3 regions of the Alteromonas infernus genome follow, and region 3 is predicted to be linked to each of the others. Evidence: predicted binding sites of a transcription regulator. Region 3 holds the regulator's gene; each other region holds the start of a gene.
What was found. The regulator LexA, encoded in region 3, represses DNA repair genes until DNA is damaged. The targets are predictions, from matches to a motif close to TACTGTATNNNNATACAGTA.
Positions count from the first base shown of each region.

Region 1 (3,291 bases), on a different contig from region 3:
TGGTTTACGCTTACTTATGCCGAAGAGTCTTAAAAATTTAAAGGGCAGTGGCACACAGTTAACGGGCGTTTTATTTGCGCTTATTCCCATCAGTGATCATTTTGCGAGCTCTAGTGTCTGACTGTTTTATCATATCGTCAATCAGTGACGTTTCAGGCAAGTTCTTCCAATATTTTTTGGGCATTGAACTTAGCATGGCGTCTTTTTTGATGCGTGCCGGATTGAAGATATTAGCGTAATAAGTAAGCCAGTATTTTTCAATATGATCGTTATCTGGAAGCACACTCGAATCAGGGTTGTCTTCTAAAATAAGTGTTTCTGTATCCCAGTGAGCCGCCCGATAAGGCGTGAGTATAGACCATCGCATATTCTTAAAACGGGTTTGAAAGAAGTCGAGCTTTAACTCTAGGCTAAAATGTTCAGGCTCGTACCAAGCGATAAAGTGTTCATTGCCATCGAGTTTAACCTCTCTAAATCTTAAAAACGCGCTCATTTTATACGCGTCTCGCTTTACCGCTTTAGCTAGTGCCATAAGCTGCAATATATCGTCATCAGTTTTTAACCGAGCTAGGTTTTTGTTTTCAAACGTAACGCGCCATAACACCCTATAACACAATGCGAAGCGGTGAGCATCGCTATGACACAATGCATATTTGAAAAGCATTAAGACAGATTTAGGAATAGCATGTCTTTTTTGTGGCGTTGTGACCGTAATAGAGGGTTGGCTGTGGCCGAATAGGTCGTCCTGTACTGATTGTGCACTTTGCCAAATGATATTTTCAGGGGGGATAGATTGTGCTAAACACGCTCTTGCTGCCATGCGCCACTCATCAAACCCCGGTACTGAGTTAATTGTAATTGTTTCCATCTCACAGCAACTTCATTTAAGCGCTAAATAGTTCAAACTGCTTCGGCTGCTTGAACTGAAGTTCAAAATTATTACTATCGAGTAAGTGAATATCAGGGGCATAGTCGCCTACGCTAATAAAAGGTTTTAGCTTTTTAAGTGGTAAACGCATTTTAGTCAGATCTATCCAGTTTAGCTTTGTGTGCCGTCTAATCGCCAGAATTTTTTGCACCGTTCGAGCGCCAAGCCCCGGTACTCGTAACAACAGCAATTTGTCCGCCTTATTTAAATCAATCGGAAAGACATGGCGATTGCGTAATGCCCACGCAAGTTTAGGGTCATAATCCATATCAAGCATGTCATCGTGAACAATTTCATCAAGGGTAAATCCATAAAAGCGCAACAGCCAATCAGCTTGATAAAGGCGGTGCTCGCGAATTAACGGCGCAGGCTTTAGCGGCAACACTTCAGATGCATCGGGTATTGGCGAGAACGCCGAATAATAAACCCGGCGAAGTTTTTGTTGGTCATAAAGTTTAACGCTGGTCCCTAAAATAACTTTATCATTAGAGTCATCTGCGCCTATGATCATCTGTGTAGACTGCCCACCAGGTGCAAAGCGTGGCAGGCGTTTACCTGTATAGGTTTTATCTGCCTTGTGCTCTGCAATTTTGTCTTTTAGCGTGTTCATTGAGCCATGGATAGCACCGAGATCTTTTTCTGGCGCGTATTTATTTAAAGAGGGTTGAGTCGGCATCTCGACATTAATACTTAATCTATCTGCGTATAAACCAGCTTCTTCTTGTAACTCAGGTGAGGCATTTGGAATGGTTTTAAGGTGTATATACCCTTTAAAACCGTGGTCGAGGCGCAAAGATTTGGCAATACGTACCATACTTTCCATTGTAAGATCGGGTGAGCCAACAATGCCTGAACTAAGAAACAAACCTTCAATGTAGTTGCGCTTGTAAAAATTCAGCGTCAGGTCCACGGTTTCTTTAACGGTGAATCGTGCGCGTCGAACATTGCTAGACACTCTATTTATGCAGTAGTGACAATCGTAGATACAGTAATTAGTCATCAAGATTTTTAGTAAAGAAACACACCGACCATCAGGCGTGAAGCTGTGACATATACCCGAACCGCCGGTAAGCGAACCTATCCCCGTTTTTTCGGTTTTGCCTGCCTTTCGTTTACCCGCCGAACCGCTTGCACAGGAAGCGTCATACTTGGCTGCATCTGAAAGAATTTCGAGTTTTTGTATCAGTTTGTCGTGCATAGCAGATTACTACTTTCTCTAAGCATTTACTTAACATCGGTCAATTTTAAGCGGGATGCTTAAAAGGACCTGTATATTTAGTTTGTGTAGCCATGTGATTTCTGCACGTTATACCATGTATATATATACAGTACAAATGAGCGTTGGAAGATTTGTGCATTTAATATACGAATCTCAGCTACATTTTCGTATTGAGAAGTTAGAGCGTGTAAGGTTTGATACGAGTAAAAAGCGCTTAATTAAAATAGCCCGGTTTCGCCGACTGTTTCGAATATTTTATTTGAGCAAAGATGAGCCATATAACGGTTAAAGGGGGGGAATCAAAAACCGATGTACTTAGAAAGTTCGTCACGTAGATTAGTATACTTTTCGTTATACGGCGCTTTAAGCGACATATCGTCTATTAACTTAAACAAACGCTTACATTCATTGGTAAGCTTCATTTCTGCTTTATCTTCTTTTATCACTATCTGCAGTAGACACTGAAGTAAATTAAGCGCTACACCCGTATTAACCGGTGCAAAACCTTGTGCTAAGGCAAAGGACGCTTTTGCACGTTCGTAATCTTTTTGCTGATAGTGCTGAATGCCTTCTCGATTAAATTGCTGATAGCTAGCAAGACTTTTCCGTGCATTGTGGGCTTGCGTTTCTAACATATTTGCACTGTTTTGATCGAGCTCGTCGTGACGTGACTCGAGAAGTGAAGTTAGCTGTAACGCATCATCAAATTCACCGAGTTTGTACATAACGTTGATACTGTCTGGAATAAAAGCAGTGGGAACCTCGGTGTATTTTTCATCGAGCATGGTTTGTGACGTTGATAAATGCCGCTTCGCGTCAATTAATTTGCCGTCAATGGCGCTAATTCTGGCATTAACAATCGTACCGAAGATATCTACATCAAAGTCCCGGTCCATTTTTTGAAGGTGTTCGTCAAACTTTCCGCGTTGAAGTGTAAGTAGGGCTTCTTGTTGGTATTTATTGCGCTGTTTTTTATCTTCAGCGCACTCAGCTACATCTAATAGACTGCGAATAATACCGCACCAGTGCAGGCTCGTTTTATGAACCGACCGCTTCGACAAATTCCATATAGCTAAACTTGAATTAGCCGCGAGCACTAAGTCATCGTTTAACCTGCCAATTTCGCACGCTTTAAAGTGTCTCG
Region 1 is NZ_CACSIG010000005.1:83,003-86,293, reverse strand. It holds gene ACX5J7_RS01490 (TIGR03915 family putative DNA repair protein) at 71-868, opposite strand; gene ACX5J7_RS01485 (putative DNA modification/repair radical SAM protein) at 885-2,126, opposite strand; gene ACX5J7_RS01480 (tetratricopeptide repeat-containing response regulator) at 2,447-3,291, opposite strand, start outside.
Region 1: ACX5J7_RS01485 (putative DNA modification/repair radical SAM protein) is a predicted target of LexA. The motif match lies at 2,240-2,259, and genes of this name have one in related genera.

Region 2 (3,291 bases), on a different contig from region 3:
AAGTGTAATCAGCCATTCATTCTCATTTTCTTCCATTGTCCACTGATAATCTGGCTTTAACCAGTAGAGTGCTTTTCTTACTACTATCTCAGAATACAATTGTTTACTTAAAGGCAATATCATTAGTTTGGCTCTACCCATGAATCCAAGCGGTCATTCCAAAAAGTAATTGTCGATGATGATAACGAAGATGAATAATACCAATATGTAAGTGAACCTGCTTTAATAGTGTTTGGCTCCCCTAAAATCCCCCTTACTTGAGAAAAGCTCATTCCTCTTTGCAATTTTCTCCACGTGGCTTTTTCAATGGAAACATTCACTGGTTTTGACTTCACAAGGCTTTCTAATTCTTTGACTCTCTTTTCCAAATTAGCTACATGCTGATTAAGACTTATCACTAAACTTTTTAATTCATCTTCCTCACTAGCGTTGCTCGGAAATGCAAAAATAAAAAAAATAAATAACAAATAACGCTTCATCTTACTCCTCAATTAAATAACAAAAAACATAAGCTTTCGTACTACTCCAACCCCAGTCCAAGCTGTAAACTATGCTCATCGGGTTCTTGTAAACCGATATGAATACCAAGCAGCCTCACAGGCTTTCCCTTCCCCCTGAGCATTGCTTCCGATAGCAGTATGTTCAACAAATCTAAGCTAATTTCACTAGCTTTCTGCTCTTTTGTAGTTAGTTGGAAGTCGTTAAATTTAACCTTTACGCCAAGCTTATTCATAAAACGAGTCTCAAGGTATTTTGATGAGCGACGCTTCAACTCAGGTAATAAATTTTCAACGATTATCGCTTCAAGTTCACTTTGTGAACTAATATCGAAATCAAAAGTTCTCTCAACCCCAACAGATTTCCTTATACGGGTTACTTGGACTTCTCTATCATCTATTCCATGACTACGATTCCATAATACGTGACCATATTTCCCAAAATTACTCACTAACAAGCCTTCATCAGATCGCCTTATATCACCGCAGGTTTCGAATCCAAGTGCCTTAAGCTTTTTAAAAGTTACTTTGCCCACACCGGGAATTTTTTCTAATGGTAGTGTCTCTATAAATTCCCATACCTGATTTGGTGCTATTGTACATTGGCCATTTGGCTTGTTTAGGTCGGAAGCTACTTTAGCGACGAACTTAAGCGGCGCTATCCCTGCTGAGGCAGTTAACCCTGTAGCCTTTCGTATCTCATCCCTGATCTCTTGAGCAATCAAGGTAGCAGAACCTTGATGTAGTGAGGAGTCGGATAAATCTAAATAGGCTTCATCGAGTGACAATGGCTCTATTTTAGTTGTGTATTTTTCAAAGATGCCATGAATGATTTGGCTTGTCTCTTTGTAAACTTCCATTCTTCCGGGAACTACAACCAGATCGGGACACTTTTTGAGAGCTAACCCAGTTGGCATTGCCGAACTAACACCATACTGCCTTGCAATATAATTACAAGTAGAAAGAACCCCTCGACGGTCAGATTTGCCTCCAACAGCAACTGGCTTATTAGCTAACGATGGATTGTCTCTGATTTCAATTGAGACATAGTATGCATCCATATCAATGTGAGCGATTTTCCTCATTAGTACTATGTGAAAACTGTCAATATCGACAATGTATTATTCAGAATATCAATTTTAATCATATTTCAAATGTCTTATTTTTCTTCGATACTTAGGCTGTCTTTATCGACCTGTTTTTTAGTTTCATCAAAGTGTTGACTGGTTAGATAACATATTCATGAGGATTTTTTTCCATCTCAATCTTCAAATTACTTACCATTACTACTTGACTCCATATCCAAAGCACCTTTTCGGACACTGTTGCTATTTTACACCATTGAACTGTACGCTTATACAGTTTAATATTATACCGCTTCTAAAGTAATCGAAAGTAGATGTTGAGAGACAATAAAGTCTGCCTTTGAAGAGTGAGCTTCTTAACTATGTGAAGTATGCTTTTCTATTGACGATATATGCTGGTGCATGCTCCGGCACATCACGAGCACCCATTTCGGCTCAAAGCTATCACTGACTTCAGTCTTAACCAGCCGTCTATTTCAGAGCTGTTCGATCAAAAGTGATGTCTTTCCGAAATCATTGTTCAGATGGTCGAAATCTTCTGCTCTTTCTGACCGAATCAACTGGTAAGCTCAACTTCATCGCTTTTTTGAAGTGATGAGCAGCCATGCGGGGAAAGAGAAGAGATATGAGAAGACTAAAGAAGTTACGCATCTCAAATTCAAAGTAGGCTTGAGCTATCGAGACATCGGCCAATTCTTCAGTCTTGGCCCTTCAATGTGAGTGAAATTCTCGCACGCTCTAGAGCAAGTGAGTAATCGTGGCCGCTGTTGGAAACCTCAAACGATAAAACACTCGAAGCAGTTGTATAACTCTGAGTCAGATTAGCACAAGAGGCCTCTGCCTAATTTTTGCTTATGCAGCAGGAGTTGCAGCGCAAAGGCATGACGAAGCTGCGGGAGGGGTATTACGTCGAAGATTATGCGTTGCTCAAACCTACCGGCGGTTTTATTTGATATTTCGCTCACTGAAACGGCAATAACCGTCCATCTTCCTTATTGCCCATGACCGAGGCAGTTACTTTTCTTTTGCACGCGCGACATCTATACCGATAAACACATCAAAATTTACCTCTCTTATGGGAGCTATATTAACAAACAACTCAGTTCTTTCATTACTCATAACAACCAATAGAAGTACGCTGAAAAATGCACAAGAAGATAAATTAGACGCTTCGAACCATGACCGAGAAGATAGATTAGAGGAAAACATCTACACGGTATTGGAGTTCGCAAAAGTTAAACTGGGCATTGGTTATTTCTTTCATACTTTACTGTGTCTTATATACGGTGGCTTCGCTATAGGCGCCAGTGTTCATTTATTGTTTGCAAAAGAACTCAAAGGCCTATCTTCATATATTCGCTATTGTCTCCATGCTCATTTTAGTGGCTCTCGGGATTTTAGGCTTTAAACATGCGTCCATTGATTTGCAAAAAGTGACCCTATGGTCTGCTTCTTTGTCCTTTTTGGTAGTAATTATATTAACAGGGTACGTGCATACAGTGACCTCCAGACAAAACGAAATGTCATGAAACCTTCTGAACATATTATCGAACTTGTCAAAGAAACACAGTAACTAAAAAAAGAGTTGTAAAGGTTAAAACGTTAGCCTGTTGTTATAAACTTTTTTACTCATCTTAGTGTTTCTGTTATCAACAAATTATCATGGTCAATGACTCAAATGTACGTATTGCGGTCGTTCAGGTGCGAAA
Region 2 is NZ_CACSIG010000042.1:94,935-98,225, forward strand. It holds gene hxsD (His-Xaa-Ser system protein HxsD) at 1-141, opposite strand, end outside; gene bamE (outer membrane protein assembly factor BamE domain-containing protein) at 123-479, opposite strand; gene dinB (DNA polymerase IV) at 521-1,582, opposite strand.
Region 2: dinB (DNA polymerase IV) is a predicted target of LexA. The motif match lies at 1,842-1,861, and genes of this name have one in related genera.

Region 3 (3,291 bases):
GGCATCTTTCTTAACGGCAAAATCTGGAACCCACCACGAATGAATAACGTCGTCAGAGGTAATAAGGAATCGTATTTTTTTGCCCGTAGGTATCACTAGTGGACGGTCAACCTCAAGTAAGTAGTTATCGGTTTTCTGAAACTTGTTTTCAATCTGCTCTCTTTGTGTGGCAAGCAGCGAGTAGAACTCCACGTCACTGTCCATATATTTATAATGCCACTTCCATTGCGACCCTGTGACCAACACTGTCATATCGGGTTCAGTGGTATCTTCCATCGCGATTAGCGTATTTGCAGCCGGTACCGCCATAAAAACGAGAATAAGGAAAGGGATAACGGTCCACGCGATTTCTACTTTTACATTTTCATGAAAGTTAGCGGGCTTAGCGCCACGAGACTTTCTATGTAGATACATAGACGCGAACATCACGCCAAACACGACCACCGCAATGCCAACACAAATGAAGAACATCAACATATGAAGGTCGTAAACCTGACCACTAATGTCGGTAGCACCGCGTCGTAAATTAAGTGAAGAGATTTCTTCACTTGCTTCTTGCGCGAAAATCAATGAAGAGAAAAGCAAAAATGGTAGGCTTGCGCACCACCTTGCCAATACGGTCGTTAGTTGTTTCACTCAGCACCTCCGGAATGGTACGGCTAAAGGCGCTATCTTGTTTTGCGCTAACCCTACCAAATGAATTGCGAACGATTGACCCATAACCTCAACTTGTAAAACAAATTTAGAGTCATTGTTATTATTTTGTTAATCTCTGTATAAGAATTGCGCAATAATGTCGTGCCGTCTAGTCTTTTCTATTAAAAATTTAACGAAGTGGTTAATATTTAATCATTTGATTAAAAGTCAGCATAAGATGAGGTGTGCAGGAAGTAAGCTTTAGAATGTGCAAACGCGCAGTAAATCAAACGCCCATTTTGAACGTGGAGACAACGTCGATGTTACTTTAACTTGCTATTAAATAGACAAGTTAATCCACCTTGAACGACAGTTTTAAACAGTGCTTATATTTTGTAATAGCTGTCGCGGGAGGTATTCATGGACGAAATAAAGAGAAATCTACCGCACAATAGTGGATTCAAGGATTTCTAGTAGGAATAGGATATTCAAACCTAATTTGCCTAAAGCAGAACAAAAACGGGGAGTAAAAGGCACAAAAAAAGCGGCTAATGCACCGCTTTTGATCAAAGAAGCTAAAACCTTACATCCAATCAGCGTTTCGTATAACGCCTACTGCAATACCTTCGATTGCGAAGGGCTCATTTGCAAGGTCAACTTTTATCGGTGAAAACTCTTCATTTTCAGCATGAAGTAATACCTCGCGACCGCGTTTTTCTAGACGCTTCACAGTAACATCTTCATCAACTCGAGCTACCACCACTTGTCCATTATGTACATCAGTCGTGCGATGCACAGCTAGCAGATCACCGTCTAAAATGCCGATGTCTTTCATACTCATACCGTTTACACGAAGTAAAAAGTCTGCTTGAGGTTGGAATAGGGCAGGGTCTACCTTGTAATGAGACTCAACGTGCTCTTGAGCTAAAATAGGCTCTCCAGCAGCTACACGCCCAATTAAAGGCAGGCCTTCTTCCTCTTCAGCTTCATTGTCCAGAGGAATATTGAGCTTTATACCTCGCGACGTACCCGGCAAAATTTCAATCACGCCTTTACGCGCCAAGGCTTTCAAGTGTTCTTCCGCGGCGTTGGCAGAACGGAAACCAAGCTGACGGGCAATTTCAGCACGCGTAGGCGGCATTCCCGTTTCTTGCATGGTTGTTTTAATAAGTTCTAAAACTTCAGTTTGTCGAGCTGTGAGTGGGCGCATAAAAGACCTGTCTGTTCATACAGTTCCTGTAAGTATATACACCTAAAACCAAATAACAAGCACTTAGCGCGTCTTTTCCGATACCTTCGTTTTATTCCACAGCATAGAGAACAAGCGCCTTTTACATTTATCCCCAAACAACCTGATTTCGACCTTGCTCTTTAGCTTCATACAACGACTTATCTGCAATTGATAAGAGTGCGCTAAAATCGGCACCATAGGTATCTTCTATAAAGGTAGCGCCTATACTTATCGATAGGTTTATTGTGTCGCTTTTGTAGTTGACTATCGTCTCTTCAACCGCGACACGTAACGCCTCTAATTGCGCGCTAATTTCGCTTTTTTCTTTGCCTAAAACGACAAGCGCAAACTCTTCTCCGCCAAGTCGCGCGACGACATTCGGTGGCTGATTGTGTTTAGCGATTTTTCTGGCAACAGTTATGAGGGCTTGATCGCCTGCATCATGTCCATAGGTATCGTTTACTTTTTTAAAGTGATCGATATCGACGATAGCAACACATCCACTGCCGTGGTAATCTGATAATTTGATGCATTCATCTAAAAATGCACGCCGATTGAACAACCCCGTCAGAGAGTCAGTCATCGCTAGATGACGCAACTTTTCTTCTGCAACAGCGCGCGCTTCTTCTAACTCTACTGCATAAAAAAGACCCGCTAGCGCGTCTAATAGGGGCTGTAAAAACTCCGCATCTTCTTCGGTGTAGACGTCAAATTTATTAGCCAACCCGATCATACCGACTACGCGGTCTTTCACCTTAATAGGCAGCCCCAGAAATCGGCTAATGCGGGGGTGTCCTTTCGGAACCCCCTTTGCATTAGGATGACCACCAGAAACGTTACTAATCGTAATCTTGCCCGTCAATATTGTGGTGCCAAACAGGTTGTCGAAATTGTCAAAATACAAGTTCCGCTTTTTATATTCTGTATATTGAGAAAAGCTACTGCTGTCCCACACTACTTCTGATATAGCGTGAATGAAGAGCTTTGCAGATGCTTCTTTGCCTTTCATTTGCCCAATAAACGCAAACTGACTATCAGAAATATCTATAAGTTCAGGCAAAACATGCTGGCATGCCATCGTTAAATCATTATTTTGAAGATAAAAAGCGCGGGTCTTATTAATAAATTGTAGAAGCTGGGTTTTCTTTTTCTCGTGAAGCTCACTTTCCATTCGCTGCGTTATATCTCGATGGATGCCTGCGATGCGTATAGGCTTTCCCTGTGCGTCGCTTTCTACAGTTTTGCCGTAGCTTTCTACCCACACCCAAGTCCCGTCAGTGTGCTTCATACGAAAGCTGGTATTAAATGCTTTGCTTTTACCAACAAGGTGATCATTAAGCTGTTTTTCTACCTGAACATAGTCAGCAGGGTGTATGAGCTGCCGGAAAAAGCGCGCACTTGTATCGTAATACTCATATTCGAGG
Region 3 is NZ_CACSIG010000008.1:293,374-296,664, forward strand. It holds gene coxB (cytochrome c oxidase subunit II) at 1-636, opposite strand, end outside; gene lexA (transcriptional repressor LexA) at 1,220-1,846, opposite strand; gene ACX5J7_RS03240 (sensor domain-containing diguanylate cyclase) at 1,974-3,291, opposite strand, start outside.